DNA from 4 places in the Bradyrhizobium sp. 521_C7_N1_3 genome. Region 4 is predicted to be linked to each of the others. Evidence: predicted binding sites of a transcription regulator. Region 4 holds the regulator's gene; each other region holds the start of a gene.

Region 1 (7,361 bases), 3.8 Mb from region 4:
GAAACCGTCATGGATCTCGGCATAGACCGATTCCGACGGCACGAACATCAGCGCCATCTCCTGGGTCTCGCCGGCGACGAGATATTTTTCGGCGATGTCGCTGACATGCTTCATCACGTCGCCGCGCAGCCGCTGGGTGGCGACGCGCCGCTCCTCGTCGGTGCGGGCGTCGTGCAGTGCGGTCATCGCCTCCAGCGGAAATTTTGCGTCGATGCAGAGCGGGCGCTGGTCGGGCAGGAACACCACGCAATCCGGCCGCTTTCCGGTCGAGAGCGTGAACTGGAACTCGTAGGCGCCCTTCGGCAAGCCATCCTGGACGATCGCCTCCATCCGCGCCTGGCCGAAGGCGCCGCGTGACTGCTTGTTGGCGAGCACGTCGCGCAGGGTCGTCACCTGCGTGGTGAGGTCAGTGAGGTTCTTGTGCGCGTTGTCGATGATGCCGAGCCGCTCGTGCAGCGCGCGCAGGCTCTCCATGGTGTTGCGGGTCGAATGTTCCATGGACTGGCCGACCCGATGGGTCACCGAATCCAGCCGCTCGTTGACCGCGCGCGCCATGTCGGCCTGGCGGCCGGCCAGCGCCTGGGTCATGGCGTCGGCTCGGCCGGCAGCTTCGCTCTGGGCGTGCAGCACCTGGCTCAGGCGCTCCTCGAGTTCGTCCGCGCGGATGGCATTGGCCATGGCGAGTTCCGCACCGCGCCGCCCCGAGCGCGCGATCACCACCGCAATCACCACCAGCAGGATGACGACGAGGGCGCCGAAGCCGATCAGCGCATCGATGGTGCGGACCGGCCAGTCGCCAGCCAGGAAAATGATCTCGTTCATGGCGGCCCTTGTAGCCGATTCGACACCCTCCGCGAACGAATAGCGAACACTTATGGTTAATGGCCCCTAATTTTTATGGTTAACGAAACCTGAAGTTTTATGGTTAGCGGAGGGTTAACGGAGTTCCTCGCCGCATTGACCGCATCCGGCATGCGGCTTAAATCGCGGCCATGGCCCTCAGAGAAATCATCATCCTGCCCGACAAGCAGCTGCGTCTGGTCTCCAAGCCGATCGAGAAGGTCACGACGGAGATCCGCAAGCTTGCCGACGACATGTTCGAGACCATGTACGACGCGCCCGGCATCGGGCTCGCGGCGATCCAGATCGCGCAGCCCTTGCGGCTGATCACCATGGACCTCGCCAAGCCTGACCCGGACGGCGAGACCAAGCCGGAGCCGCGCGTCTTCATCAACCCCGAGATCATCGCCTCCTCCGAGGACCTGTCGGTCTACGAGGAAGGTTGCCTCTCGATTCCCGAATATTACGAGGAGGTCGAACGTCCCGCCAAGGTGCGCGTGCGCTTCACCGATCTCGACGGCAAGGTGCACGAGGAGGACGCCGAAGGCCTCTATGCCACCTGCATCCAGCACGAGATCGACCATCTCAACGGCGTGCTGTTCGTCGACTATCTGTCAAAACTCAAGCGCGACCGCGTGATGAAGAAGTTCGAGAAAGCCGCAAAGCGCGCGGAGTAATCACGTCCTCCGCCGTCATGCCCGGCCAAAGCGCGGAGCGCGTCTCCAAGCTAACGTGCCGGGCATTCACGTTCTTTGCCGCCGTGAGCAGGAAGAACGTGGATGGCCGGGACAAGCCCGGCCATGACGAGTACCTTGCTCCTTTCCGAGGATTGTGTAGCTCAATGCCCCTCCGCCTGATCTTCATGGGCACGCCCGATTTCTCCGTGCCGACGCTGCTCGAGCTGGTCTCGCACGGCCACGAGATCGCGGCGGTCTATACCCGTGCGCCAAAGCCTGGCGGGCGGCGTGGCCTGCAATTGCAGCCGACCCCGGTCGAAGAAGCCGCGCGAAAGCTCGGCGTACCCGTGCTGACGCCGAAATCGTTGAAGACGCCCGAAGCGCTCGACGAGTTTCGCGCGTTCGACTCCGATGCCGCCGTCGTCGTCGCCTATGGCATGATCCTGCCGCAGGCGATCCTCGATGCGCCGAAGCTTGGCTGCTACAATCTGCACGCCTCGCTGCTGCCGCGCTGGCGCGGCGCCGCGCCGATCAACCGGGCGATCATGGAAGGTGATGCCGAGAGCGGCGTGATGGTGATGAAGATGGATGTCGGCCTCGACACCGGCGACGTCGCCATGGCCGAGCGCATCGCGATTTCCGACAACATGACCGCGGTCGATCTGCATGACCGTCTCTCCCGGCTCGGTGCCGATCTGATGGTGCGCGCGATGGCCGCGCTCGCCCGCGGCGGGCTCCAGCTCAAGAAGCAGAGCGAGGATGGCGTCACCTACGCCGCCAAGATCGACAAGGCCGAAGCCCGGATCGACTGGACCAGGCCCGCGCGCGCCGTGCTGCGCCACATCCACGGCCTGTCGCCGTTTCCCGGCGCCTGGGCCGAGCTCGAGAACGGGCGCGTGAAAATCCTGCGCTGCGAGCTTGCCAAAGGATCGGGCGAGCCTGGTGCGGTGCTGGACGATCAGCTCACCATCGCCTGCGGCGAGGAGGCGATCCGCATCGTCGAGCTTCAGCGCGAGGGCAAGGGCCGGATGCAGGCCGCGGACTTCTTACGCGGCGTGCCGCTGAAAGCAGGCGTCAAATTCACCTGACGCTGTCATACCCCGCGAAGGCGGGGTATCCAGTACGCCGAGGTTTCTCGGTCGAACCGATAGGCCGCGGCGTACTGGATCGCCCGGTCCCGGCTCCGCCAAGGCTACGCCGAGGCCCACACGAGCGCTCGGCACGCCGAAGCTTCAGCGAAGGCGGCAAGCCGGGCGATGACAGCAGAACTGGAAACTGATGCCCCGCTACAAGCTCACCATCGAATATGACGGCGCGCCGTTCTTCGGCTGGCAGGTGCAGGACACGCTGCCGTCGGTGCAGGGCGCGTTAGAGGCGGCGGTGAAGGCGATGACCGGTGCGGATCTGCGCGTGCACGGTGCGGGCCGGACCGACGCCGGCGTGCATGCGCGCGGCCAGGTCGCGCATGTCGACATCGACAAACAGTTTCCGCCGGGCCGGTTTCGCGACGGGCTGAACGCGCATCTGCGCCCGCATCCGATCGCGGTGTTGGAGGCCGAGATCGTCCCTGACACCTTCGAGGCACGCTTCTCGGCCGTGAAGCGGCACTACCGCTACCGCGTCGTCAACACCCGCGCCAATCTCGCGCTCGATATCGGCCACGCCTGGCGCGTGCCGCGCCGGCTCGATGCCGATGCGATGCATGCGGCGGCACAACGTCTGCTCGGCAAGCACGATTTCACGACGTTCCGCGACACCGAGTGCCAGGCCAAGTCGCCGGAGAAAACGCTCGACCAGCTCGACGTGCACCGCGACGGCCGCGAGATCACGATTGTCACCTCGGCGCGCTCGTTCCTGCATAGCCAGGTGCGCTCGATGGTTGGATCGCTGGTCTGGGTCGGCGAAGGCCGCTGGACCGCGGACGATCTCTCCGCAGCGCTCGCAGCCCGCAACCGCGCGGCGTGCGGCATCGTCGCGCCGCCTGACGGGCTGTATCTGATGAAGGTGGATTATTAGCGCACGCCGCCGCCATAGACGTCATGGCCGGGCTTGTCCCGGCCATCCACGATCTTCTTCTCGGCTTGCAAAGACCGTGGATGCCCGGGACAAGCCCGGGCATGACGGCGGTGGGTTGGGCGGCGATTAGCGCTTACCCAAAATACCGCGTCAGTATCCCCCGATACACCTGCGTCAATCTCTCCAGATCCACGACCGGCACGCGCTCGTCGACCTGGTGCATGGTCTGGCCGACCAGGCCGAACTCGATCACCGGGCAGTAGCTCGAGATGAAGCGCGCATCCGAGGTGCCGCCCGAGGTCGACAGCTCGGGCTTGCGCCCCGTTACCTCCTCGATCGCGGAGACCGCGAGGTCGGTGAACGGGCCGGGCTTGGTCACGAACACATTAGAGTTCGAGGGCTCCCAGACGATGCGGGCCTTGATGCGGTTGCCGCAGGCTTTCGTCAGTCGCGTCTCGACCAGCTCGCGCAAGGATGCCTGGGTGTGGTTGTCGTTGTAGCGGATGTTGAACTTTGCGCGGGCCTCGCCGGGGATGACGTTGCTGGCCTTGTTGCCGACGTCCACCGAGGTGAATTCGAGATTGGAGGCCTGGAACTGCGCGCTGCCATGGTCGAGCGGCTCGTCACTGATCGCCACGATCAGCCGCGAGATATCAGGCACCGGATTGGCCGCGCGGTGCGGATAGGCGACATGGCCCTGCACGCCGTCGACATAGAGCGTGCCGGATTGCGAGCCGCGGCGGCCGACCTTGATGGTGTCGCCGAGCGTCTCGACATTGGAGGGTTCGCCGAGCACGCAATGGTCGAACTTTTCGCCGCGCTCCGCGGCCCATTTCAGCAGCTTGATGGTGCCGTTGATGGAAACGTCTTCCTCGTCGCCCGTGATCAGGAACGAGATCGAGCCCTTTCCATCGGCCCGCGGCGTGCCGCCGTTCGCGGCGAGATGCTCGAGCACGGCTGCGACCGAGCAGGCGATGCCACCCTTCATGTCGACCGCGCCGCGGCCGTGCAGAAAGCCGTCCTTCACCTCGCCCGAGAACGCGCCGACGCTCCAGGCGCTCTCGTCTCCGGGCGGCACCACGTCGGTGTGGCCGGCGAAGGTGATGTGCGGCCCTTCGCTGCCGATCCGCGCATAGAGATTGTCGACGTCGGCTGTGCCTGCTTCGCTGAAGGTCACGCGGTGGCAGGTGAAGCCGGCGGCGTTGAGGGCTTGCTCAAGCACCCCGAGCGCACCGGCGTCGGCCGGAGTTACCGAGGGGCAGCGGATGAGATCACGGGCAATCGAGAGAGCATCGGTCATGCGCCCCGCTTAACATGCATGCCGCCGGGTGGGCTAGCGCTGGGCGGCACCAATTCGAGCTCGCTTTGCTGGTCCCAGCTTTTTGCAGGGGACGAGCCGTCCTCGGTCTTGGCCAATGGATCAGGACCGAACCGGTTATCGCCGACGCTGCCTGATACGATGAACATCTCGACAAACCCCCACAGCCACAGGATGGACGCGACCAGCCAGAACGGAAGCATCCAGGTGGAGTTCGGCAACAGGTCCGAGAACTGGTTGTACAGGCCGGGCAGGAAGAAGAACGGAACGAGCCACCAGCCACTCCTGTCGCGATCATGCAGCCGCTTGATCGCCGTCGCGAGATAGATCCAGAGGAACAGCGACAAGCCGAACGCCTTCAGGATCAGGTTGGTGCGATCAACGGGCGTCAGCGAGCGATAGGCCCGGGGATCGACCAGCTTGAAGAGGTCGTCGAGGCCGAAGTCGAAATCGAGTTTCAGGGATAGCTTCAACGCCCCCTCGGCATCGATGAGGTGGATCACCTGACCGATCACGCCGAGCAGGGCCGCCAGCAACGCGACGATCAGCAGCGCCTGCCACAGCAAAGCGCGGTTGATGCGGCCGTCGAAACGAAAGAGGTACCAGGTCCAGTCCATGGCGAAGGTTCCGGGCAGCGGAGGCCGTCCGGTGATTGGTCGCGATGGAGGGATAGAGGGTTCGATACGGTCGCAAGCCCGTCATCCTGAGATGCGAGTGGCGCGATGCAAAGCATCGCGCCGGGAGCCTCGAAGGATGGGCGGCCGGGACGTCGCGGCAGCCGGGCCGTCGCCCTTCGAGGGCCGCCGAAGCAGCGGCCACCTCAGGGTGACGGTAAGGGATTGGGCTCGTGGCGCCGATCAATCCCGCAGCAGCTCGTTGATGCTGGTCTTCGAGCGCGTGCGCTCGTCGACGCGCTTGACGATCACGGCACAGGCCGTGCTCGGGCCGATCTGGCCGTTCTTCATCGGCTTGCCGGGCAGCGCGCCGGGCACCACCACCGAATATTCCGGCACCTCGCCCATGAAGACCTCGCCGGTCTCGCGGTCGACGATCTTGGTCGAGGCGCCCAAAAACACGCCCATCGCCAGCACCGCGCCCTTGCGCACGATCACGCCTTCGGCGACCTCGGAGCGCGCGCCGATGAAGCAGTCGTCCTCGATGATCACGGGCTCGGCCTGCAGCGGCTCGAGCACGCCGCCGATGCCGGCGCCGCCGGAGATGTGCACGCGCTTGCCGATCTGCGCGCAGGAGCCGACGGTCGCCCAGGTGTCGACCATGGTGCTCTCATCGACATAGGCGCCGAGATTGACGAAGGACGGCATCAGCACGACGTTCTTGGCGATGAAGGCCGAGCGGCGGACGACCGAACCCGGCACCGCGCGAAAGCCGGCGTCGCGAAAACGGTTCTCGCCCCAGCCCTCGAACTTCGAAGGCACCTTGTCCCACCAGGTCGCCTTGCCGGAACCGCCGGGAATGACGCCCATGTCGTTGAGGCGGAAGGACAGCAGCACGGCCTTCTTCAGCCATTGATTGACCTTCCACTTGCCATCGGCTCCGCGCTCGGCGACCCGCGCCTCGCCCTTGTCCAGGATCTCCAGCGCCTGGTCCACGGCCTCGCGCACCTCGCCCTTGGTCGAGGTCGAGATGCCGTCACGCGCGTCGAAGGCGCTGTTGATAGTGGATTCGAGGGCGGACAGGGACATCGGGATTTCCTCTGGGAAATGAGAATTTTGATGGATTGGGGCGCTTTTTCGGGATTTGGCGGGGAGGAGTCAAGGCATACTCCACCGTCGTCCCGGACAAGCGCCGCATGAGGTCGGTAGCCCGGATGGAGCGAAGCGCAATCCGGGGCAGTGCCTCAGCGGCGAGAAGCCCCGGATTACGCTGCGCTCCATCCGGGCTACGGGTTACAGAGACAGCTTGCCCAAAAACCCCGCCAGATCATCCGTGACGTGGTCGACATGGGGCGCGTCCCGGCCCTCCAGCTCCCAGTCCTCCCGCACCACTTCCTTGGTACCGTCAGGTACCACCAGCACGGTGGTCATGCCGAGCGCGTGCGGGACGGTGAGGTTGCGAGCGAGGTCCTCGAACATCGCGGCTTTGGTCGGATCGACGGCATGGTCGGCGAGGAATTTCTGATAGGTCAGCGGCGACGGCTTCGGCTCGAACCCGGCGGCGATGATGTCGAACACGCCGTCGAAATGCGTGGCGAGGCCGAGCCGCGCCAGCACGGCATCGACATGGTCGACCGAGCCGTTGGTCAGGATCAGCTTGCGGCCCGACAGTTTTGCGATGGCCTCGCCGAGCGCCGGGTTCGGCTCCAGCGGCGAGTGGTCGATCTTGTGGACATAGGCGAGGTAGTCGTCGGCGCGCACGCCATGCAGGGTCATCATGCCGCGCATGGTGGTGCCGAAGCGCTGATAATAATCCTTCTGGATCCTGCGCGCCTCCTCCGGGCCGATGTTCAGCCAGTTGCAGACGAACTCCCCGATCCGCGCGTCGACCTGCTG
Region 2 (7,361 bases), 1.4 Mb from region 4:
AGGTGCGGATTGCTGAATGCAGAATAAGCCGGCTTGTCGACGATGCGCGCCGGAGGAACGTAGTGCGTCAGCGCCGGCACGATGTCGAGAGCCGATGGTGGAAGATGGCTGCGGGTTGCCTGCCGCCAGTGCCGAAAATAGGTTTACCACTGTCCGGGGCGATCTTCCGGCTCCTGCGGCGTGATGAAGCGCGTGAAGATCGTCCTGTCCTGATGGCGCGAGACGATCTCCACAATCGTCGGCAGGACCCTCTCCATCCAGGGCGTTTGCCAGAGGCCGCCTGGCGCAAAGATATTCTGCATATCGATGCAGAGGTGCACGGCATCCTGGATCTTGACCACCTCGGACTTGCTGCTTCTCATCGACCCGACCGATATTCTTCCAGCGCCCGCGCCAGATAGGACGCCGTGCGGCTCGACTTGTGCCGCGCGACCTCCGCCGACGGTCCCGCTGCGACGACCTGCCCTCCCTCATCGCCGCCACCAGGCCCAATATCAATCACCCAATCGCTTGCAGCGACGACGCTCATGTCGTGCTCCACGACAATCACGGTGCTCCCCGCTTCCACCAGTCCGTCGAGCTGAACGATCAGCTTCTCGACGTCGAATGGATGCAGGCCCGTGGTCGGCTCATCGAGGATATAGATACTTCCGGACCGCTGGGCGCGCTGAAGTTCTGTGGCGAGCTTGACCCGTTGCGCCTCGCCGCCCGAAAGCTCCGTCGCCGGCTGCCCAAGACGGATGTAACCGAGGCCGACTTGCCGGATCACATCGAGCGATCTCGCAATCTTGGCATTCTCGACGAAGAATGCATGGGCCTCATCGACCGTCATTCCCAAAACGTCGGCAATCGACTTGCCTTTGAGCTTGATCTGGAGCGTCTCCCGATTGTAACGCGCACCCTGGCACTGTGGACAAGGCGCATAAACGCTCGGCAGGAAAAGCAGCTCGACGCAGACGAAACCCTCGCCTTGGCAGGTGGGGCAGCGCCCCTTCGGCAGGTTGAAGGAGAATCGCCCGGTATCAAACCGGCGTCGGCGTGCCTCGTTCGTCTGCGCGTACAGCTTTCGCACGTCATCGAAGAGACCGGTGTAAGTCGCCAGATTGGAGCGCGGGGTTCGACCGATCGGCTTCTGGTCCACGACGACCAGACGTTTCAGGCGATCGAGCCCTTCAGCGATGTTGCCGATCGAGGTCTCGACCGGGGCGCGTTCAAGGGCATCTTCGTCGTCATCGTCCGGCGCATGGGACTGGCCAAAATGCAGACTCAGCGCCTCGACGAGAAACTGGCTGACGAGGCTCGACTTGCCCGAGCCCGATACGCCGGTGACCGTCGTCAATACGCCCAACGGGAATGCGACGTCGATAGCTCTGAGATTGTTGCGCGTGACGCCGCTCAGCTTGAGCCATCCCTGCGGCGTACGCTCCTTTTGCTGGGGTGGAACAGCCTGACCAAACAGATATTTTGCTGTGCGCGATCTTTCTACGGATTTCAGTCCATCGATCGGGCCGCTGTAAAGGACCTCGCCGCCATGCCTGCCCGCATCGGGCCCGACGTCGACGATCCAGTCCGCGTGGCGCACGACGTCCAGTTCGTGCTCGACGACGAAGAGCGAATTTCCCGCCGTCTTCAGCCTATCGAGCGCACGGAGGAGTGCCTCGGTGTCAGAGGGATGGAGCCCTGCGGACGGCTCGTCGAGCACATAGACCACGCCAAACAGGTTGGAGCGTACCTGCGTCGCCAGACGCAGGCGCTGGAGTTCGCCCGGAGACAGGGTAGGCGTGCTCCGTTCTAGCGTGAGATAGCCGAGACCGAGGTCTAGCAACACGCCAAGCCGGGCGCTCAGATCTTGCGCAATTCGCTGCACGACGATCGCCTTCTCCGGATGAGCCTTTTGGTGGCCAGCCCTGCCGTCGCCATAAGGCTGCATCAGCGTCGCCAGCTGCTTCAGTGGCACGCGTGCCATATCGGCAATATCAATGCCGGCAAACTTGACGGACAGCGCCTCGGGCTTCAACCGCTTGCCATGGCAGACCGAACATTCGGTGCTTAGCATGAATTGCGCCACCCGCTTCTTCATCATCGCACTGCTCGTGTTGGCGAATGTCTCCATGACGTAGCGTCGGGCGCCGGTGAAGGTGCCCTGATAGCTTGGCTCTTCCTTCCGCCGCAAAGCCCGCTGGACCTCCTTCAAGTCATAGCCCGCATAGACCGGAACCGTGGGCTGCTCGTCCGTAAACAGGATCCAGTTTCGCGCCTTTTTGGGAAGCTCGCGCCACGGCTTATCAATGTCGTAGCCGAGTGTCGTCAGGATATCGCGCAGGTTCTGGCCGTGCCATGCCGTCGGCCATGCCGCCACAGCGCGCTCGCGGATGGTGAGGGTATCGTCCGGTACCATGGATCGTTCGGTCACATCATAGACGCGACCGAGACCATGACACTTCGGGCAGGCTCCCTCCGCCGAGTTGGGCGAGAAAGATTCGGCATAAAGGAGCGGCTGCGACTTCGGATAGTCGCCGGCACGCGAATAGAGCATCCGAATCAGGTTCGACAGCGTCGTGACGCTGCCGACGCTGGATCGCGTGGTGGGTGATCCCCGCTGCTGCTGCAGCGCGACAGCCGGCGGCAGACCCTCGACCTCGTCGACTTCAGGCACGGCCATCTGATGGAACAGGCGGCGGGCGTAGGGCGAGACAGATTCGAGATATCGTCGTTGCGCCTCCGCATACAGCGTCCCGAATGCCAGCGATGATTTTCCCGAGCCGGAGACGCCGGTGAATACCACCAAGGCGTCGCGCGGAATGTTCACGTCGACGTTCTTCAAATTGTGCTCGCGCGCACCGCGCACCCTGACAAACCCGCGAGCGGGTTGCCCCGCGCCCTGTTCCAGCTTGTAAACCTTGTCGTCCATCAATCGCCGCCAATACCGTTAAGGCAGATAACGGGCCCGAAATCCCAATGATCCACTCGCGCGGTCACTTGGAACCATTGCCAATCGCGCTGGTTCGTTCCAACGATCGCCGGATAGGCGCATTTTTCTGTTCCCATACTTGGTCGACAAGTCCATGAGCCATCTCCGTATGCAGCTCGCGCCACGATGTTATCGCGTGGACCACGATGACACTGCCTGCGCAAGCAGCCCTCTCCAGTACACAACTCGAGCAGGTCACCCTGGCGCCTCGCTAATGCACAATTGCCTCTGAAAAATCGGGCTGTACGACCTACGCGAGCGCGGCGCGCCGCTGGAGTATTGGCTTGGTAGCGTGCCGACTGGCGGACTACACTTGCAAAACACTCACTCTGCGGGCTGGCGATATCGATCGTGTCGAACGCGCTGGCCGATACCGCCAAATTCGGGTTGGCCACCCTCGCGGCCTGCGAACGCCTGATCACTCGCGCTCCATCAGGAGCGCCGTTTCACCCCGCGTGGATGCGCCCCTTCATCGACCTGTTTGACATGATAGTTGGCCGGAAGGAGCTGGCCGCCTTCCTCGTCCGCGACCGGAACATCTGTGACGAGCCCCTCGATCAAGGCCGCCTCCCAGACCTCCTTTTCCGTCGCGAACGGGTTACCGATTTGTCTTTCGCCTTCAAAAAGTGCGTACATGTTGCCTCCTACGACTAGATGCTGATCAGCGCGATAACGAGATCCGGCCGCTTCTTGCGGCGCGGATGAACCACGGTTTCCGTGATCGTCACCTCGAGCGTTGGCTGCACCGATCCAGACAGAGGGTCGGCTCCGCGCAGCGTGCCATCCTGCAGGCCGAGCACAGATTGAAGATGCAGGCCGGCCTTGCTGTCATCGCCTTGCGCGACGTCGCCGAGCAGGCTCAGCACCTCGCATTGCTCGTTGTCTTCGATCGGCTTGAACGTCTTGGCGGCAAACTCGAACCAGCCGACCTTCGCTTGTGAAAAAGCGCCGATCGCCGAGACCGAAGCGCCGGTAATATTCTCGCGATTGGCGAACTCCGTGATGGATTCGAAGGCCTCCTCGCCCTGATCCAGAATGAAGACAAAGACCCGCTCGACGCCGCCGTTAATCGCCTTCGATTTCATCCAAAAATCTCGCTGTTGTGATATCCGCTGTGCGATGCTCGGTCCGGTCAAGTGGCCGAGATCGGCATCTCTCACGCTTCAACGACACGGCGCACGCAAAGGAGACGACGACCGGCGCTGCGCGGCTATTCTTGAGGCGGTTGTCCATTGGAGGCGGATACGCCCCCGTCCACCGCGACGTTGGCACCAGTCATGAAGCTCGCGTCGTCGCTTGCCAGGAACGCGATTACGGCGGCGACTTCCTGCGGTTCGCAGACGCGGCCCAACGGAATCCGCTCGGCGAACTTCGTCAGCAGCTTCTTGTCGTCCATCATGTCTTCCGTCATGCCCGTACGGGTGAGACTCGGACAGACCCCGTTCACGCGGATGCCCTTCTTGCCGAGGTCCAGGGCGAGGGCACGCGTGAGATTGACGACGGCGCCCTTCGCCGCGTTGTAGGGGCTCATGCCCCAATCGCCGCCGGTTCCAGAGACCGACGCCGTGTTCACGATCGAACCTTTGGTCTTTTCGAGGTGGGGCAGCGCCGCGCGGCAGCCGTAGAACACGCCATCGATGTCGGTCGACATCACCTTCCGCCATTTCTCGTCGGTGATTGAAGCCGGATCTCCGCCTTCATGGACGCCGGCGTTGTTCACGATGACGTCCAACCGTCCGAAGCGGCCGATGACGGCCGCGACCATTCCATCGACGGCACGCGAATCCGACACGTCGGCCGTCTGAACCATGACCTGGTCGGCGGGCAGGCTGTTGGCCACCTTTTCAAGTGAGGCTTCATCGCGGTCGATCAGCGCCGCTTTCGCGCCTTCCGCGACGAAGCGGCGCGCCGTAGCTTCTCCGATACCGGAAGCCGCTCCCGTGACGATGACGACCTTGCCGTGGAACCTGTCGACCATGCGAAACTCTCCCGCTGCTTTCAATCCTCATAACCGTCGTCGCGACGATCGGGTCCTTAATTCCCGCCCGATCTACCTTTTCAGGAACGATGTTCGAGACGATCGATTGTTGGACAAAACCCCGAAACGAAGGATTGGACTCATGGATCTGACCGGCAAAAAGATCGCCATTCTCGCCACGAACGGCTTCGAGCAGGCCGAGCTGGAAGTGCCGCTGGAGCGCTTGAAGAAGGCTGGCGCGACGGTCGATGTCATCTCGCTCGCCGCAGGCGAGATCAAGGGCTGGGACAAGAAAGATTGGGGTCGGCCCGTGAAAGTCGACAAGACTCTCGACGAAGCATCGGCCGCCGACTACGACGCGATCGTATTGCCTGGCGGGCAGATCAATCCGGATCTTCTACGCGTCGAGCCGAAGGCGTTGAAGTTCATCAAGGATATATTCGATGCCAAGAAGGTCGTAGCGGCCGTCTGCCATGCCCCTTGGCTTCTCATCGAGACTGGAATCGCGAAAGGTCGCAAGATGACATCCTTCAAGTCGATCAAGACCGACGTCGCGAATGCCGGTGCGACGTGGGAGGATGCTGAGGTCGTCGTCGACCAGGGCGTCATCACCTCCCGCAACCCGGGCGATCTCGAGGCCTTCTGCGCCAAAATCGCGGAAGAGGTCAAGGAAGGTCGACACACCCAGCGCACCGCGGCCTGACGACGATGAAGAGCGCCAAGATATCGGGCGAGGCTGGCTCGGAGACCCGTGTCGCAATCCTGGAATCCGGCGAGGAAGCATTCACGACACTTACGAAATTCGCCAACGACGCCGGCATCACGGCGGCGTCGCTCACGGCCATCGGCGCCTTCGAAAGGGCGACCGTTGGCTGGTTCGACTTCGAGAAGAAGACCTATAAGAAGATCGAGGTTGCGGAGCAGTGCGAGGTGCTGAGCGCGATCGGCGATATCGCGGTTGGCGACGACGGAAAGGCGAGCCTCCACGTCCATGTGGTCCTGGGTCTAGCCGACGGCTCGACCCGCGGCGGTCACCTTCTCGAAGGAAAGGTTCGACCGACGCTCGAGGTCGTCATTACGGACACGCCAGCACACCTCAGACGCAAGAAGAAGCCAGATCTCGGCATAGCGCTGATCGATATCGCGAAAGGAAAGACGTGACGGATCGGTGTGGGCGACGTCGAACAGACCGACGCGTCGCACTAGGTTTCGTTCTTTCGATACCTCTCGCGCGTGACCTCTTCGGCCACGCGATCCAACGCCCGATCTCGATAGCGATAGCTGAGGACGCCGTAGATCAGCGCCGTGAGGAGCACAAGCGCCCCAAGGAAAAAGACGGCTTCGAGGCCCATCTTGCTCTCCTTTCGGTGACCTACGCCGCACGGCGCTTTCTGGTCTTGGCCGCTTTCTTGGCGGACCTCGAACGCTCCGACGCCGGCCGCTTGGCCGATGCTGCGCCGCCCAATCGGCCACCCTTCCTGGACGGCGAATGATCTTCCTTCGTGGCGCGACCCGAGCCGCTCTTCTTCCCGCCGTGGGTTTCCTTGTTGACGGTCGCCCAGGCGCGCCGCTCGGCTTCCTTCTCCGGAACCCCGCGGTGCTCATAACCCTCTTCGATGTGTTCGGCCTGCCGCTTCTGCTTGTCCGTGTAACTTGACTTGTCGCCACGAGGCATGTCGTTGCTCCCGTCTATTGGAATATTCGTTTTAAGACTGAGAAGGGCTGCCAGTTCCAATTTCGGGATGTCTCTCAACTCTGGTGCGATGCGAGGTCCAAGCATGCATGCGACGGCGCGGCCCCGCTGCTCGCCCGCTTATCGGTAGGAGAGCAACGGCGGCGCAGTTAGGCGGACTTCTTGATCGCCTCCGCGAGCGTTACGCGAGCCACCTCGGTCAATCCAGATAACGTCTTGTTTCCTTGGACGGCGCAATCGAGAAGCTTTTGTGCGATCTCCCGCCTGATTTCGTGGTCGCCTCCATGAGGAAGAGATCGACAAGCTTCTTCGAGGGCGACATCGAGATTGGCCATCGTCCGGTCGTCTAGCGCTTTCATGGATCGTCGTTGCTCCGGGTCGGCGGCTGCGGTCCGCGCGTGTGGGTCCATTCGTCCATGTGGGACGCGATGTCTGCTTGGCGGACTTTTTTGAGCATCTCTTCGCGATCGGTACCTGGCGGAAGATTCGATGCTTTCTTGAGGGCTTCCTCGGCGAAATTGGCGAGCCGGTCTTTGAGGGAAATTGATTGCTTGAAACGACGCCGTTTCGACATGGCGCAGCTTCCTCCTAGGGCGGGACCACAACGGTGCTCTCGTCGCCGATAGTTGCCTCGGGCCGTTCGGCGACGGGCTAAATTTAGGTCCCGGCGGGCGGAGCTGCCAACAACAAAAACGGCGGCGGTCGAACGCCCAAATTCT
Region 3 (7,361 bases), 5.7 Mb from region 4:
GATCAGCGAGGCCTCGATGCCGTCGGCGATCAGGAGAATCGACTTGCCGGTGAGATCAGGGCTTGGGAACGCCGTCTGTCCCGCGCCGGATTGCGATGGCGCAAGCGGGATCGCGACCTCGAAGGTCGAGCCCTTGCCCGGCTCGCTCTCCAGGGTGATGCGGCCGCCCATGCGCTTGACGATGCGTTCGCTGATGGCAAGGCCGAGCCCGGTGCCGCCATAGGTGCGGGCGACGCGCTCGTCGGCCTGCTCGAACTCGCGGAAGATGCGCGTCCGCGCTTCGGGTGCGATGCCGATGCCGGTGTCGCGCACCAGAAAACTGATCTCGTTCGGCCATATGCCGGGTTCGACGATCAGCGCGACGCCGCCGGTCGCGGTGAACTTGATGGCGTTGCCGGCGAGGTTGAGCAGCACCTGGCGCAGCCGCGCGGCATCGCCGACGACCTCGAGCGGCAGGCGCTCGTCGACATAGGCGGCGATCTCGAGCGTCTTTGCCTGCGCGCGCGGCGCGAGCAGCTCGGTGATCTCCTCGATCATGGTCGAGAGCGCGAACGGGCGCTGGTCGAGATCGAGCTTGCCGGCCTCGATCTTGGAATAGTCGAGCAGTTCCTCGATCAGCGCCATCAGCGCTTCGCCGGAGGTTTTCACCGCCCTGGCATAGGTCGTCTGCTCCGGCGTCAGCGTGGTGTCGAGCAACAGGCCACCCATGCCGATGATGCCGTTGAGCGGCGTGCGGATCTCATGCGAGGCCATTGCCAGGAAGCGCGACTTGGCGCGGTTGGCGGCATCGGCCAGGTCGCGCGCGTCCGACAGCGCGCGCTCGGTCTCGGTGCGGTCGGTGACGTCGCGTCCGACGCTCTGCAGTTCCGCGGGCTGGCCGGCATCGAGACGGACGTAGCCCTCGCGCCAGGCGATCCAGCGCGCGCCGTGCGGGGTGGTGATCCTCTGGTCGTGAATGCGCGTGCCGTTGCTTTCGCGGGCGCTGTCGCCCTGCTCGAGGACGTCGAAATCGAAACGCGTGCCGACCAGCACGCCGCGCGCCTGCCCCGCGAGCGCGCAATAGGCGTCATTGGCGAAGGTGATGCGGCCCTGGTGGTCGCGCAGCACGATCAGGTCGCCCTGCTGCTCGAACAGGCTGCGCGCGCGTTCTTCCGCTTCCTTCAGTTCCCAATTGCGGTCGATCAGCGTCTCGTTGTGGGCGGCGAGCTTACGCATCCGCTTGTTGACGAAGCGCAGCCGCATGCTGAGCGTGGCGAGGCCGAGGCAGGCGAGCGCGAACAGGAAGCTCGCGCCGACCGCAAACGTATTGGGATCGTAGCCGGAGTTCTCGGAGCGGCTGCCGGAGACGAAGCCATAGGCGCCGCCGAACGTCGCCGAGAAGATCATGAAGGAGCGGATCGCGAACGCGATGCGGGGATGCTGTCGCCTGAAGCGGCGCATGCGCACCTTGATCCGGAACGTCCGATCCATCGCCTTCGACCCCGACTCTTGTTCAGAAACCCCGCGCCGCCAATTGCGACGATGTCTCGCCGACCTTGCGAACAGCTTGAGGCCTTGGTTCGGCCTCCAAACACGGTTGACGAGGTGTTAACGCTTCAGAGCGAGGCGGCCTGGAGCGGGAGCGGGCGGTGGCCGCCATTGGCGCCGACGATCAGCGCCGCGGCCTCGCGCTGGGAAAAGGTCTTCGAGCGCACATAGATGCGGTAGTCGGCCGGCCCGTCGGTGGACAGGTAAATCACCGGGCCGCCGTCGACCGGCTCCGCGGCAATCGTGACGAGGCGCGTCGCCGGATTGGCCTGACAGGAATCTGTTTCGGAGCCGAGACCGTCGTCCACCACCGCGAAGTCCGCCGCGTCCGGATCGTCGGTGATCTGAACCCGCACCGTGGCCCGCGACAGATCGTCGGTGAAGGCGACATGGACGCCGGCCGTCCAGAACAGCGATGTCAGCTCGACTGAAGTCTCGCCCAGCGCGATGCAGGGATGCGACACCGATCCGATCTCGCCGCGGGCGAACACCGCGGCCGCCAGCAGGGGAACAACCGAGGCCAGGATCTTGAAACGCAACATGACACTCTACTCGCCCGGCCCTGTGTGGACTCGTACTCGGAACGCTTGGGCCTTATGGTTTGCAGAGCGTAAAGGAAACTCGTTACCGCCGGGTTGATGCGCGGAATGATCAGGCCATCTGCCGCACATCCTCCGCGAGTGCGCGGTAGGACAGCGCCTCGGCGAGATGCAGCCGGCCGATTTTCTCCGCGCCATCGAGATCGGCGAGCGTGCGCGCCACCCGCAGCACGCGGTGATAGCCGCGCGCCGAGAGCCGCATGGTCTCGGCGGCGTCGCGCAGCAATTTGGCGCCTTGCGCATCGGGCTTGGCGATGTCTTCCAACACCGAGGCCGGCGCCTCGGCATTGGTGCGAACATGCGGCAGGCCCGCATCCGCGTAACGCGCGAGCTGGATGTCGCGCGCGGCGGCCACGCGCGCGGCGACTTCGGCGGAGCCCTCGGCTGCCGGCGGCAGGATCAGATCGGCTGCGGTCACCGCGGGAACCTCGATGCGCAAATCGATGCGGTCCATCAGCGGACCGGAGATGCGCGCCTGGTAGTCGCTGGTGCAGCGGTCGATGCGGCCGCGCTTGCAGGCATAGCCGGGCTCGAACGCATTGCCGCAGCGGCACGGATTCATCGCCGCGACCAGCATGAAACGCGCGGGATAGGTCACGCGATGATTGGCGCGGGAGACGGAGACCTCGCCATTCTCCAGCGGCTGGCGCAGCGAATCCAGCACGCGCGGATCGAATTCGGGCAGCTCGTCGAGGAACAGCACGCCCTGATGCGCGAGCGAGATCTCGCCGGGTCTTGCGCGGATGCCGCCGCCGGTGAGCGCGGCCATGCTGGCGGAGTGATGCGGCGAGCGGAACGGCCGCCGCGCGGTCAACGCGCCGCCCTCGATCTCGCCGGCGACGGAGGCGATCATGGAGACTTCGAGCAATTCGCCTGGCGACAGCGGCGGCAGGATCGAGGGCAGGCGTGCCGCCAGCATCGACTTGCCGGCACCGGGCGCGCCGATCATGAGCAGATGATGTCCGCCGGCGGCCGCGATCTCCAGCGCGCGCTTGGCGCTCTCCTGGCCCTTGATGTCGCGCAGGTCGAGCGGGGAGGCGGCGACCTCGTGCACGCGCGGCGTGGGCCGCGACAGCACCTGCGTGCCCTTGAAATGGTTGGCGATCTGGATCAGCGATTGTGCCGCGATGATCTGGATGTCCGGGCTCGCCCACGCCGCTTCCGAGCCGCAGGCCGCCGGACAGATCAAGCCTTCCTCGCGCACATTGGCGCCGATCGCGGCGGGAAGCACGCCGGCCACCGGCGCGATCGAGCCGTCGAGGCCGAGCTCGCCCAGAACGGTAAATCCGGTCAACGCATCCGGCGGGATCGCGCCGATCGCGGCCATCAGGCCGAGCGCGATCGGCAGGTCGTAATGGCTGCCTTCCTTGGGCAGGTCGGCGGGCGCCAGATTGACGATGATCCGCCGGGCCGGCAGCGCCAGCCCCGAGGCGATCAGCGCCGAGCGGACGCGCTCCCGTGCCTCCGACACCGCCTTGTCCGGCAGGCCGACGATCGCAAAGGCCGGCAGGCCGGGCGCGACCTGGACCTGCACGTCGACCGCGCGGGCCTCGATCCCCTCAAAGGCGACGGTAGAAACCCGCTGAACCATGCCCGAACCAGCCTGCCCTCTCGCACAATTAGGGGTAGCAGAGCCGGATCTTTCTTGCAAGAACAATACAAGAACAGCCCTACGGGCCCGGAAAACCCTAACCGGTCGTAAACATCACGCCGACACTAAGCCTCGAATGCGAGCGGCTCTCATCAGCACATCCCAACGAATGTTCGCTACTCCTAGAGCTGCGGGATGGGCCGTGATCTAACGGGTGAACAATTCAAATGCTTGCAAATCGCCGGAGAAGCGAACGTCGGGTGTGCAGCCGGCTCGCCAAGATTCACTTTGGCGCGGGCTCGCTGCCGCGAGACTGCACCATCACGGATATCTCGGACGGCGGCGTGAAAGTGGTGGCGGAGTTTCTGGAAGTGCCGCCGCAATTCACCATCATCTTTGCGCCCGATTATTCCCGCCAATGCCGCCTGCGCTGGCGCATCGGCTGCGAATTCGGCGCCGAGTTCACCGATTGAGCCGGACGGACCGGGTTCCTTAACTGGACTTTAGCGTTAATCGGTAAGCATCGCTGATCAGTCGCCGAGTGATCAGAGTATGCCCAAGCGTTCGTCCCCTGCCTCTTCGCCGGCGAGATTCCTGCTTTCCGCGCTCGTGATGCTTGCCCTCGGCGGCTGCCAGACCACGAGTCTGGAGGACATCACCGGCGCGCTCGGTAGCAAGTCGGAAACCGCTGGCAGGGCCGATCCGAAGCCGGACATGGACGCGCTTCGCGAGCGTTATCGCGCCAAGCCTTCCGATCCCAGCGTCGCGCTCGACTATGGCATGGCGCTGCGCGAGACCGGCCAGCGCGCCCAGGCCGTTGCGGTGATGGAGCAGGCCGTGCTCGCCCATCCCGGCAACAAGGCGCTGCTCGCCGGCTACGGCCGCGCGCTCGCCGACAGCGGCAATTTCCAGCAGGCTTTCGATGTGCTCAGCCGCGCGCATACGCCCGAGGATCCGGACTGGCGCATCCTGTCGGCACAAGGCGCGGCGCTCGATCAGCTCGGCCGCAACGAAGAGGCGCAGCAATATTATGCGGCGGCGCTGAAGATCGTGCCCGAGGAGCCGCAGGTTCTGTCCAACCTCGGCCTGTCCTACATGCTCCAGAACAATCTGCCGCGGGCCGAGGAAACGCTGCGCCGCGCCTATGAGCGCAATCGCGCCGATTCCCGCGTGCGCGCCAATCTGGCGCTCGTCGTGGGACTGCAGGGAAAGCAGGCCGAGGCCGAGACCATCGTGAAGGCCGACCTGCCGCCGGATCAGGCCGCGGCAAAGGTCACGGCGCTGCGGCAGTTGCTGGCGAAGAAGCAGCAGCGGGCGGAGAAATAGCGCGCCCTCGTCCGGATTCTTTTTTAAGCGTTATCTTACGCGTTTCCCTGGCGCGAACCGGTATCCACTTCGCTCGAAAACGCTCTCGCCCTTACGATACCTTGCGATGCGGGGCTGACCCGCGACCCGCCCTGCCCTTCAGCCTTTTCAGGAGCGGTCCGAGCAGCGAGCGCTTCGGCTTCTTCACCTCGCCACGACCGGCGAGGCGGTTCGCCATGTTCTGGAACAGAAGGGTGGTGCGGTGGTTCTTGGAGACCTCCGCGATCATCTGGCCGTTATTGGCCGCGGTCGAGAACAGTTTCGAGTCGAACGGGATCGCTGCGATCGGCTGGCTCTCCATGGTCTTGGCGAACGCCTTGACCTCGATCTCCGCGCGCTTGTGCATGCCGACCTGGTTGATGCAGTACAGCGGCGGACGGTCGTTGGGCCGTGCCGCCTTGAGCACGCTCAGCATGTTCCTGGTGTTGCGCAGATTGGCGAGATCGGGCTCGGCCACGATCACGATGTCGTCGGCATTGACGAGCGCGCGGCGCGTCCAGCCCGACCATTGGTGGGGAACGTCGAGCACGATGCAGGGCGTGGTCATGCGCAGCGTGTCGAAGATCGCATCAAAAGCTTCGGCGCCGAAATCGTAGACGCGGTCGAGCGTCGCGGGCGCCGCGAGGAGGCTGAGGCGCTCGGTGCATTTGGCGAGCAGGCGCTCCATCAGCGCGGTGTCCGGCCGGTCCTGCGAGAGCACCGCGTTGGCGATGCCCTGCGCCGGGTCCTGGTTGTAGTCGAGGCCGGCGGTGCCGAAGGCGAGGTCGAGATCGATCACGACGGAATCGAGCGCGAGATCGCGCGCGATGGTCCAGGCCACGTTGTGCGCGACCGTGGACGCACCGACGCCGCCCTTGGCGCCGACCACCGCGATGACGCGGCCGGTGATGATGGCTTCCGACGCCGAGAACAGGCTGCAGATCGAACGGACGACGTCGAGGGTTTCGACTGGTCCCACCACGTAGTCGTTGACGCCGCGGCGGACCAGCTCGCGATAGGGCGCGGTGTCGTTGGGGTTGCCGATTACGACCACGCGGGTGCCGGGATCGCAGACGCCGGCGAGATCGTCGAGGCCCTCGAGGATATCGCGTGTGCCGTCGGATTCGATCACGATGACGTTCGGCGTCGGCATCGTGTCATAGACTTCGATGGCCGCGGCAAGGCCGCCGCCCTTGGCGGTGAGATGCGCCTTGGCGAGACGGCGATCCTGCCCGGCCGCGGTGATCGCGGCGAGCGTCTGCTCGGTCTCGCAAAAGGCCTGCACCGAGATGCGAGGAACCGGCGCAATGTGGTCCTCGGGGTGCCGCGGGTCGTCCGCTTCTTCGTCGTCGTGAAGACTTGTCATTTGCCGGTGTCGCTGAGTTTGGCCTTTTCGGCCTCGGGATACATGGTCGTGGTCGGCGTGCCCTTGCGGTAGCGCTCGAAGGCGATCTCGCGCCGTGCGGTGTAGGCGGGCGTCTCCGCCCGCGGCTGCTCGAGGTCAGCGGGGTTGTCGATCATGGCCGCGAGATTGCGCTGGCTGGCGCAACCCAGATTGAAGTACGGCCGGTTCTCGTTGTAGCCGGGGTCGAGGATGTTCGGACCGACGTCTTCCGGCCACAGCCCGCACGGGCCGGCGACTGCGGCGATCTTCGAATAGCTCAGGCGGATGGTCGGCAGCAGGCCGGGATCCTCGGGGCGATAGGGGTGCTGGACGATGGCGCGCGACGGCACGCCGCCGGACGCGAGCACAGACCGGATCTCGTGATAGGTCGCCGCCGCGGCGCGCGAATTCGCAGCGTCGCTCGGCACGTCGACGACGACGGAACCGGTGCCTTCGCGCACCCAGTCCCTGGCAATGCCCGCGACGTCCGCGTGCTGCGCGGCGGAGAGGCCGCCGCGCGCCTTGCCGACGAAGATCACGATCGACTTCTTAGCTTCCTGCACCGCGATCGGGTGGCGCTGGCGATAGTCGGTCGGCACCGTCTGGGTGACGATGTCCCCGGTGGTGTTGCAGGCGCCGAGCATGACGGAAAGCCCCGTCAGCGCGAGCGCGATCCGCAGGTTGCGACGTCGATCGGCGATCGTCTTCGTCATCGCTTTGTCCCCTCTTGCCCCGTTTCTTGCCCCGGTCCCCAAACCGTCCGTCTCAGTCGATGATGAAGCCGAAATCGCCGCGGCTGCCTTCGATCGGATCGACGCTGCGCGCGATGCCATAGAGGCGGTTCATGCGGCCGAGCAGCGCCGTCTGCGCGTCCGAGGCCGGCGCAAAGCCGTCGTCGGGCCGTGACAATTCCTTC
Region 4 (7,361 bases):
TGTCAATCCGGCCCTTCAGCTCGGGCGGCACATCCTGGAGGATCTCGATGTCGGGCGCGATGCCCTGGGCCTGGATCGAGCGGCCCGACGGCGTGTAGTAGCGCGCCGTGGTCAGCGCCAGCGCGCCATTGCCGGCGCCGAGCGGAATGATGGTCTGCACCGAGCCCTTGCCGAACGAGCGCGTGCCGATGATCGTGGCCCGCTTGTGGTCATGCAGCGCGCCTGCGACGATCTCCGAGGCGGAAGCCGAGCCGCCATTGACCAGAATCACCAGCGGCTTGCCCTTGGTGAGGTCGCCGCCATGCGCGGTGAAGCGCTGGGTCTCTTCGGGATTGCGGCCGCGGGTCGAGACGACCTCGCCGCGCTGAAGGAAGGCGCTCGACACCGAGACGGCCTGGTCGAGCAAGCCGCCTGGATTGTTGCGCAGGTCCATCACGTAGCCGACCAGCTTCTCCGGCGGGACCTCCTTGGAGATCGACGCGATCGCCTTCTTCAGGCCGTCGGTGGTCTGCTCGTTGAACGAGGTGACGCGGATGTAGCCGATGTCGCCGTTCTCGACGTGGAAGCGCACCGGACGCACATGGATGATCTCGCGCTTGATCGCGACGTCGAGCGGGGCGTCGGCGCCCTTTCGCACGATGGTGAGCTTGGTCTGGGTATCGACCGGCCCCTTCATCTTGTTGACGGCCTGCTCGAGCGTCATGCCCTGCACGGCATCGCCGTCGATCTTGCTGATGAGGTCGCCGGACATGATCCCGGCCTTGGACGCCGGCGTGTCGTCGATCGGCGAGACGACCTTGACCAGGCCGTCCTCCATCGTGACCTCGATGCCGAGCCCGCCGAACTCGCCGGAGGTGGTCTCCTGCATCTCGGTCCAGGCCTTGTCGTTCATGTAGCGTGAATGCGGATCGAGCGAGGTCACCATACCGGTGATCGCGCCTTCGATCAGCTTGGAATTGTCGGGCTTCTCGACATAGCTCGCCTTCACCCGCTCGAACACTTCGCCGAACAGATTCAGCCGGGAATAGGCATCATCCGCGCTTGCTGCCGCCCGTGCCGCCCATACTCCACCGTGCGGGCTGGCGACCAGAAGGGTTAGACACGCTCCCGTGAGTGCGCCCAGGGGGAACAGCAGGTTTTTCCGCATGGATAGGCTGGCCTTCTTGCTTGGAGCTTTGCTTTGGGCTTGGCAGGCGCCATGCAAATGGCGATCCAGCCCGCTGTTCACAATACCATTCTGGTTTCTTCAAGGCCGGGACGCCACGCCGGCGGGTACATCGTAAAAATCCCTTCGCCCGGGCCTAAACTTTTGGCAACGTTCCGAAACCGTTTCGCGCAAGGCGAGAATCGGCCGGCCGGCCCACGCTTCGCAGCTATGCGATTTTAGGATGGTTTTGGATTGCCGGACACGATACGCGATGACAATAACGCTTCAAATTCTCGGGAGGACAACAATGAACGACGCGCCCCGCAACCGGCCGGAACGGAACGTCGAACTCGGCGCCAGCGCCGAGCCATTCCAGAACCTGCACGAATTCATCCGCAAGGCGCGCGCCAACCTCAACCAGAACGCCTGGGACTACATCGTCGGCGCCGCCGAGACCGAGACCACGATGCGCCGCAACCGCATGGCGCTCGACGAGATCGCCTTCCGGCCGCGCGTGCTGCGCGACGTCCGCGAGGTCGACGGCTCGGTCGAGCTATTCGGGCGCAGGATGCGGCTGCCGGTGGTGCTGGCCCCTGTCGGCGCACTGGAGATATTCGATCCGGATGGCGCAGCGAGCGTCGCCCGCGCCTGCGGCACCTTCGGCGCGGCGCACATGCTGAGCTCGGTGTCCGAGCCCGGCCTGGAGAAGACCGCCGAGGCCGCCCCTGATGCGCTGCGGCTCTATCAACTCTATGTGCGCGGCGACGACGACTTCGTCGCCGATGTCGTCAGCCGGAGCGAGAAGAATGCCTACGCCGCCTTCTGCCTGACCGTTGACACCGCCCATTACAGCCGTCGCGAACGTGACATTGCCAAGCGCTATGTTCGCGAGAGCCGCCTGCGCGCCACCGGCGGCGATTACCAGAAGGGCCTGGAGTGGCGGACCGTGAAGATGATCAAGGACAAGTTCAAGATCCCGCTCATCCTGAAGGGCATCGCCACCGCCGAGGACGCCCGGATCGCGGTCGATCACGGCGTCGAGTGGATCTACGTCTCCAACCATGGCGGCCGCCAGCTCGATCACGGCCGCGGCGCCATGCATGTGCTGCCCGAGATCGTCGAGGCCGTGAAGGGACGCGCCAAGATCATGGTCGACGGCGGCTTCTGCCGCGGCACCGACATCGTCAAGGCGATCGCGGCGGGCGCGGACATGGTCGGCATCGGCCGGCTGCAATGCTGGGCATTGGCGGCCGCCGGCGAAGCCGGCGTGAGGCGAATGCTGGAGCTGCTCGAGGACGAGGTGCTGCGCTGCCTCGGCCTCTTGGGCGCCACCTCGTTCGCCGAGGTCGACAAGTCCTGCCTGCACCAGGCGACCGCAACGAATGCGCCGAGCGTATTCAGCGCGTTCCCGCTGTTCGACCACGACCCCTATCGATATTGAGTGAAAGGATGCAATGAGCTCGCTCTCTCCCGGCAGCGCGGACGCGCTCCTGTTCGATCTCGGGCGCGTCGTGCTCGACATCGATTTCTCCAAGGCGATCGCCTGCTGGGCGGGACATGCCGGCTGCAAGCCGGAAGCCATCGTCGCGCGCTATGTGCGGGACAGCGAAGCCTACCGGCTGCACGAGGTCGGCAAGATCAGCGACGAGGTCTATTTTGACTCGCTGCGCGCCTCGCTCGGGATCGGCATTTCGGACGCGCAGTTCCTGGAGGGCTGGAACGCGATCTTCGCCGGCGAGATGCCCGACATCGCCGAGCTGCTGCCGCGTGCGGCAAAGCAGTTGCCGCTCTACGCCTTCTCCAACACCAACCGGCCGCATGTCGACCATTTCTCGAAGGAATATGCCGGCCTGCTCGGCCATTTCCGCGAGCTGTATCTGTCGTCCAGCATCGGCCTGCGCAAACCGGATGTGGAGGCCTTCGACCATGTCGTGGCCGCGATCGGCGTGCCCGCGAACCGTATCGTGTTCTTCGACGACCTTGCCGAGAACATCGAAGGAGCGCGGTCGCGCGGCCTGACCACGGTCCACGTGACCTCGCCCCACGACGTCGGGAACGCCCTCAAGGCGCTCGGAATCTGACTCTGGCCGGCAAGCCGACGGGCCGCGAATGGAACTATTTTGCCCGGGGGCGAGGAACCAAATCCCTTTGTGCATTTTTATACGGAGTTCCCGGAACGATTAACCCTCTCGGGACTCATGAGTCCGTTGGGAATTCTACGTCGGGCTTATCGTCGTGTTGGGCAAAACCTACCTTACCAAGCAGGCCTCTCTGCTGATGAAATTCGCCAGGACCACATCGGATTCTGAGCTTTCCGCCAAGCTGATCAGCAAGGCCGCCGACCTAAAATCCCAGGCCGACCCGCTGCCCGACAAGGATCAGGGCCCCGCAGCGCCGGACGTCAGTCCGTACAAGCCGTCTGGGAGTTGACCGATGCTGGCCGTGGCTCTCGTCCTTCTCGTCCTCGCCATGGCCATCCTCGTACCGGTCTGTCTCGCCTTCCGGATCATGCCGCGACGGACTTGATGCGCCCCCTTCATCGCATTGCGGATGACGCAGCATAAATCATCCTGCTCGGCCGCTGTTTTGCCTCTGCGCCTGCACTCGGCTAGAACTCTCGCCGCCGATTTGCCCGAACGGGCCCAGCAGGAGTTTTCACCCGTGGCCCTGATGCCGGTTTCCGACGCGCTCGCCGCGGTGCTGGCGGGCGCAGAGCCGCTGCCTGAAGAGATGATCGCGCTCGACGCGGCCTTTCACCGCGTGCTCGCGCGCGATGTCGCCGCGCGGCGCACGCAGCCGCCGCAGGCGATGTCGGCAATGGACGGCTATGCGGTGCGCGCGGCCGATGCGGCGAAGATCGACTCCCAGCTCACCCTGATCGGCGAGGTTGCGGCGGGCCGTCCGTTTGCGGGATCGGTCGGCGCCGGCGAGGCCGTGCGTATCTTTACCGGCGGTGTCGTTCCCGATGGCGCGGATACGGTCGTGATCCAGGAGGATACGGTCGCGGACGGCAAGCGCATCACGGTCAAGGAAGCCGCCGTAACGGGGCGGCACATCCGCCCCGCCGGCGTCGACTTCTCGGAAGGCGACGTGCTGCTGCGCAAGGGAGCCCGGCTCACCGAGCGCGACCTCGCGCTCGCCGCCGGCATGAATTACCCGCAACTGCCGGTCCGACGACGCCCGAAGGTCGCGATCCTCGCGACCGGCGACGAGTTGGTGATGCCGGGCACCACGCCCGGTCCTGGCCAGATCGTCTATTCCAACGGCTACGCCCTGCACGCGCTCGCCCGCAGCGAAGGCGCGGATACCATCGACCTCGGCGTTGCCGCCGATACGCTGGAGGCCACCACCGCCGGCATCGGCCGCGCGCGGGAGAGCGGTGCCGACATCCTGATCACGACCGGCGGCGCCTCTGTCGGCGACCACGATCTGGTCCAGCAGGCGCTGAGGGACGAAGGTATCTCGATGGCGTTCTGGAAGATCGCGATGCGGCCGGGCAAGCCGATGATGAACGGGCGGCTCGGCGCGATGCGCGTGATCGGCCTGCCCGGCAATCCCGTGTCATCCTACGTTTGCGGCTTCCTGTTCATGGTGCCGTTGATTCGCGCGCTTTCGGGCCGTTCGATGATTCATCACCGCCGCGAACGCGCGGTGCTCGGCCGCGACGTCGGCGCCAACGACCAGCGCGAGGATTACCTGCGCGCGCGCCTCGAGCTGCGCGACGACGGCACACTCCTCGCCCTTCCGGTCAATCACCAGGATTCCTCGCTGCTTGCGAATCTCGCTGCGGCACAGGCACTTCTCGTGCGCGCGCCATTCGCGCCGAAGGCCGAAGCCGGCACGCCTTGCGAGGTCTTGCGGCTGCCCGTCTGAGCGCTTCGTTCGCGTGCGTTCCGCGAACTTTGTCGCGTTCACGGTAAATTAAGCAGTTGCGGAACATGTATCGAACATATAGTGTCCGTTCATGATTTGTTTCGAGCATGTAGCGGCTTACTGCTGAATTCAGCGTCTCGGAATCGAACGACATCAACCGGGGGATTTTGGTCGAGATGTTAACGCGCAAACAATACGAGCTCCTGCGGTTCATCAGCGAACGGTTGAAGGAAAGCGGCGTGCCGCCCTCCTTCGACGAGATGAAGGACGCGCTCGACCTGCGCTCGAAATCGGGCATCCATCGCCTGATCACCGCGCTCGAGGAGCGCGGCTTCATCCGGCGCCTGCCCAACCGCGCCCGCGCCATCGAGGTGATCAAGCTGCCCGAGCTTCAGGCCGCCGCCGGCGGCCGCCGCGGCTTCACGCCGAGCGTCATCGAAGGCAATCTCGGCAAGGTCCGCACGACTTCGAGCCCGCCGGCGGATGAGGGCGAGCGCCCCGTCGCAGTCCCCGTGATGGGCCGCATCGCGGCCGGCACGCCGATCGAGGCCTTGCAGACCCGCAGCCACACCATCAGCGTACCGCCTGACATGCTCGGCTCGGGCGAACACTACGCGCTCGAAGTGCGCGGCGATTCCATGGTCGAGGCCGGAATTCTCGACGGCGACATGGCGCTGATCCAGCGCAACGAGAGCGCCGACACCGGCGATATCGTGGTGGCGCTGATCGACGACGAGGAAGCAACCCTGAAGCGTTTCCGCCGCCGCGGCGCCTCGATCGCGCTCGAGCCCGCCAATGCGGCCTATGAGGTCCGCATCCTGCCGCCCAACCGGGTGAAGATCCAGGGCAAGCTGATCGGGCTGTACCGGAAGTACTGATACCGGACGCGCCGGTATCGGTTATTTGGCGCCTCGCGCGCTTTCGATCGGCACCGCCGATCCGAGATTGGAGCGGACGATTGTCCGCTTCCGCTGGATAGTCTTTCTGGTTTTGCGCAGATTATCCGGCCCCTTCCCCGGCGGTACATCCTCGGCACGCCGCACGAAGCAGCCCTGCTTCGCGGCCTTCAGGTTCGAGGAGAAGTCGTGCGCCAGATCGTTCTGAGCACAGTTGCAGTGGCACTGATCGCAGCATCAGCGTCGCAAGCCTTGGCCGCGGAAGCCTTGGCCGCGCAATCCCGGCCCCATGTCCGCAAGGACACGGTGAGCGAGCAAGCCCGCGAGGCCCGCGACGCAGTCAACCAACCGTCGCAGCCAGCCTGGCAATATTCGGGGGTGGTCCGTGCCCGCGGGACGCTGACGCTCACAGAATCCACGGGGGCGGGCTTTGTTCCCACTGCATTTGAAAAAGATTTTGTGATGGCAGTCTGCGGACTCAAGTCGCAGATTTGCCCTCAACATCGCATATAATTGCAAGCTTCCACTCTGATAGAGGCCAGCGCCTCAGAAGAGGCGCGGGTTGCTATCCTGATTGAGGAGCACCCGATGTGTGACTACAGCCTGCATGCCGTCGCGTCGCGTCCCGCCGAAGTTGGCGAGACGATCGTCACGACAACCTTCCGCGGCACCTCGACGCGCGGCTTTGCCTCCGCGGCCGATCCGACCGTCGCGGTCTGCCTGCTGCCAGGAACGGAGCTCGCCTTCGCCGACAACGTCCGTTACGACAATCGCTGGATCTGGACGCGCACCGTCAATTCGCGCGTCGGCAAGTTCGGCAAGATCGATCCGCACATTCCGGATCGCCATCATGATGCGATCGAATTCCCCGACGGCAAATCCGTGCTGGTGACGCAGCTGGTCGAAGGCCAGCGCGCGACCGTGCTGCAACTACCAGTGACCCAGCCGCTCGGCGAGCGCGAGCACAAGTCGCAGATCATCACCGACAGCCGGCCGACCATCACCCGCCTGCCGATCGGCTGACATAGCCATTCCCGGCCGGCAGGTCGGGTCAGGATCGAAAATCGCCATCGCCGGCCGAGGCCGGCGAGATGGTGTCGTTCGTGTCCCGCGAAATGCCATCGGGCGGACCTAGCCGTTGCGCCTCCCACCGCACGAAGTTTGCGCTGTCCTGCCTGAATTTTGAACGTCCGTTCCGCAGCCAAATGGCCGATGCTTGGTGCGGCTTGAGACGGCGGACACGTTCGATGAAGACCTTCATTCGCGTCGTTGAACTCTGGGTGCCTGACCGCACGCGCATGCGGCTGGAATTCGGCGGCGGCCTCTACGGCGAAGGATTGTCCGCGTTCAAGGCCGTGAGCGAAGATCTGCACTTCGGATATGACGAGGGGCTTCCCGGCAAGGCCTGGGCAAGCGGCCACCCCGTGATCCTCACCAAATTCGCC

Evidence for each region. Region 4 encodes LexA, which represses DNA repair genes until DNA is damaged. Its sites were predicted from a motif close to TGTTCNNNNTGTGTTCNG; they were not measured.
Region 1: the regulator LexA is predicted to act here: its motif matches at 854-871, upstream of AB7008_RS46525 (DNA recombination protein RmuC).
Region 2: the regulator LexA is predicted to act here: its motif matches at 3,147-3,164, upstream of uvrA (excinuclease ABC subunit UvrA).
Region 3: the regulator LexA is predicted to act here: its motif matches at 3,776-3,793, upstream of AB7008_RS01050 (YifB family Mg chelatase-like AAA ATPase).

What each region holds. Positions count from the first base shown of each region.
Region 1 is NZ_CP197232.1:9,790,731-9,798,091, reverse strand. It holds gene AB7008_RS46525 (DNA recombination protein RmuC) at 1-822, opposite strand, end outside; gene def (peptide deformylase) at 993-1,517, shown strand; gene fmt (methionyl-tRNA formyltransferase) at 1,682-2,605, shown strand; gene truA (tRNA pseudouridine(38-40) synthase TruA) at 2,796-3,533, shown strand; gene dapE (succinyl-diaminopimelate desuccinylase) at 3,667-4,833, opposite strand; gene AB7008_RS46500 (DUF805 domain-containing protein) at 4,830-5,468, opposite strand; gene dapD (2,3,4,5-tetrahydropyridine-2,6-dicarboxylate N-succinyltransferase) at 5,709-6,554, opposite strand; gene AB7008_RS46490 (pyrimidine 5'-nucleotidase) at 6,759-7,361, opposite strand, start outside.
Region 2 is NZ_CP197232.1:4,584,581-4,591,941, reverse strand. It holds partial or broken gene AB7008_RS21000 (cysteine hydrolase family protein) at 1-362, opposite strand, end outside; gene uvrA (excinuclease ABC subunit UvrA) at 359-2,911, opposite strand; gene AB7008_RS20990 (hypothetical protein) at 3,404-3,607, opposite strand; gene AB7008_RS20985 (PPC domain-containing DNA-binding protein) at 3,622-4,056, opposite strand; gene AB7008_RS20980 (SDR family NAD(P)-dependent oxidoreductase) at 4,182-4,949, opposite strand; gene AB7008_RS20975 (type 1 glutamine amidotransferase domain-containing protein) at 5,092-5,652, shown strand; gene AB7008_RS20970 (PPC domain-containing DNA-binding protein) at 5,658-6,110, shown strand; gene AB7008_RS20965 (hypothetical protein) at 6,152-6,301, opposite strand; gene AB7008_RS20960 (hypothetical protein) at 6,322-6,624, opposite strand; gene AB7008_RS20955 (hypothetical protein) at 6,792-6,977, opposite strand; gene AB7008_RS20950 (hypothetical protein) at 6,998-7,216, opposite strand.
Region 3 is NZ_CP197232.1:236,621-243,981, reverse strand. It holds gene AB7008_RS01060 (ATP-binding protein) at 1-1,470, opposite strand, end outside; gene AB7008_RS01055 (hypothetical protein) at 1,596-2,069, opposite strand; gene AB7008_RS01050 (YifB family Mg chelatase-like AAA ATPase) at 2,179-3,717, opposite strand; gene AB7008_RS01045 (PilZ domain-containing protein) at 3,945-4,190, shown strand; gene AB7008_RS01040 (tetratricopeptide repeat protein) at 4,270-5,043, shown strand; gene AB7008_RS01035 (AAA family ATPase) at 5,135-6,427, opposite strand; gene AB7008_RS01030 (CpaD family pilus assembly protein) at 6,424-7,158, opposite strand; gene AB7008_RS01025 (type II and III secretion system protein family protein) at 7,211-7,361, opposite strand, start outside.
Region 4 is NZ_CP197232.1:5,974,592-5,981,952, forward strand. It holds gene AB7008_RS27815 (S41 family peptidase) at 1-1,147, opposite strand, end outside; gene AB7008_RS27820 (alpha-hydroxy acid oxidase) at 1,455-2,588, shown strand; gene AB7008_RS27825 (HAD family hydrolase) at 2,602-3,228, shown strand; gene AB7008_RS27830 (hypothetical protein) at 3,383-3,577, shown strand; gene AB7008_RS27835 (molybdopterin molybdotransferase MoeA) at 3,809-5,020, shown strand; gene lexA (transcriptional repressor LexA) at 5,197-5,898, shown strand; gene AB7008_RS27845 (hypothetical protein) at 6,106-6,429, shown strand; gene AB7008_RS27850 (hypothetical protein) at 6,505-6,939, shown strand; gene AB7008_RS27855 (GAF domain-containing protein) at 7,164-7,361, shown strand, end outside.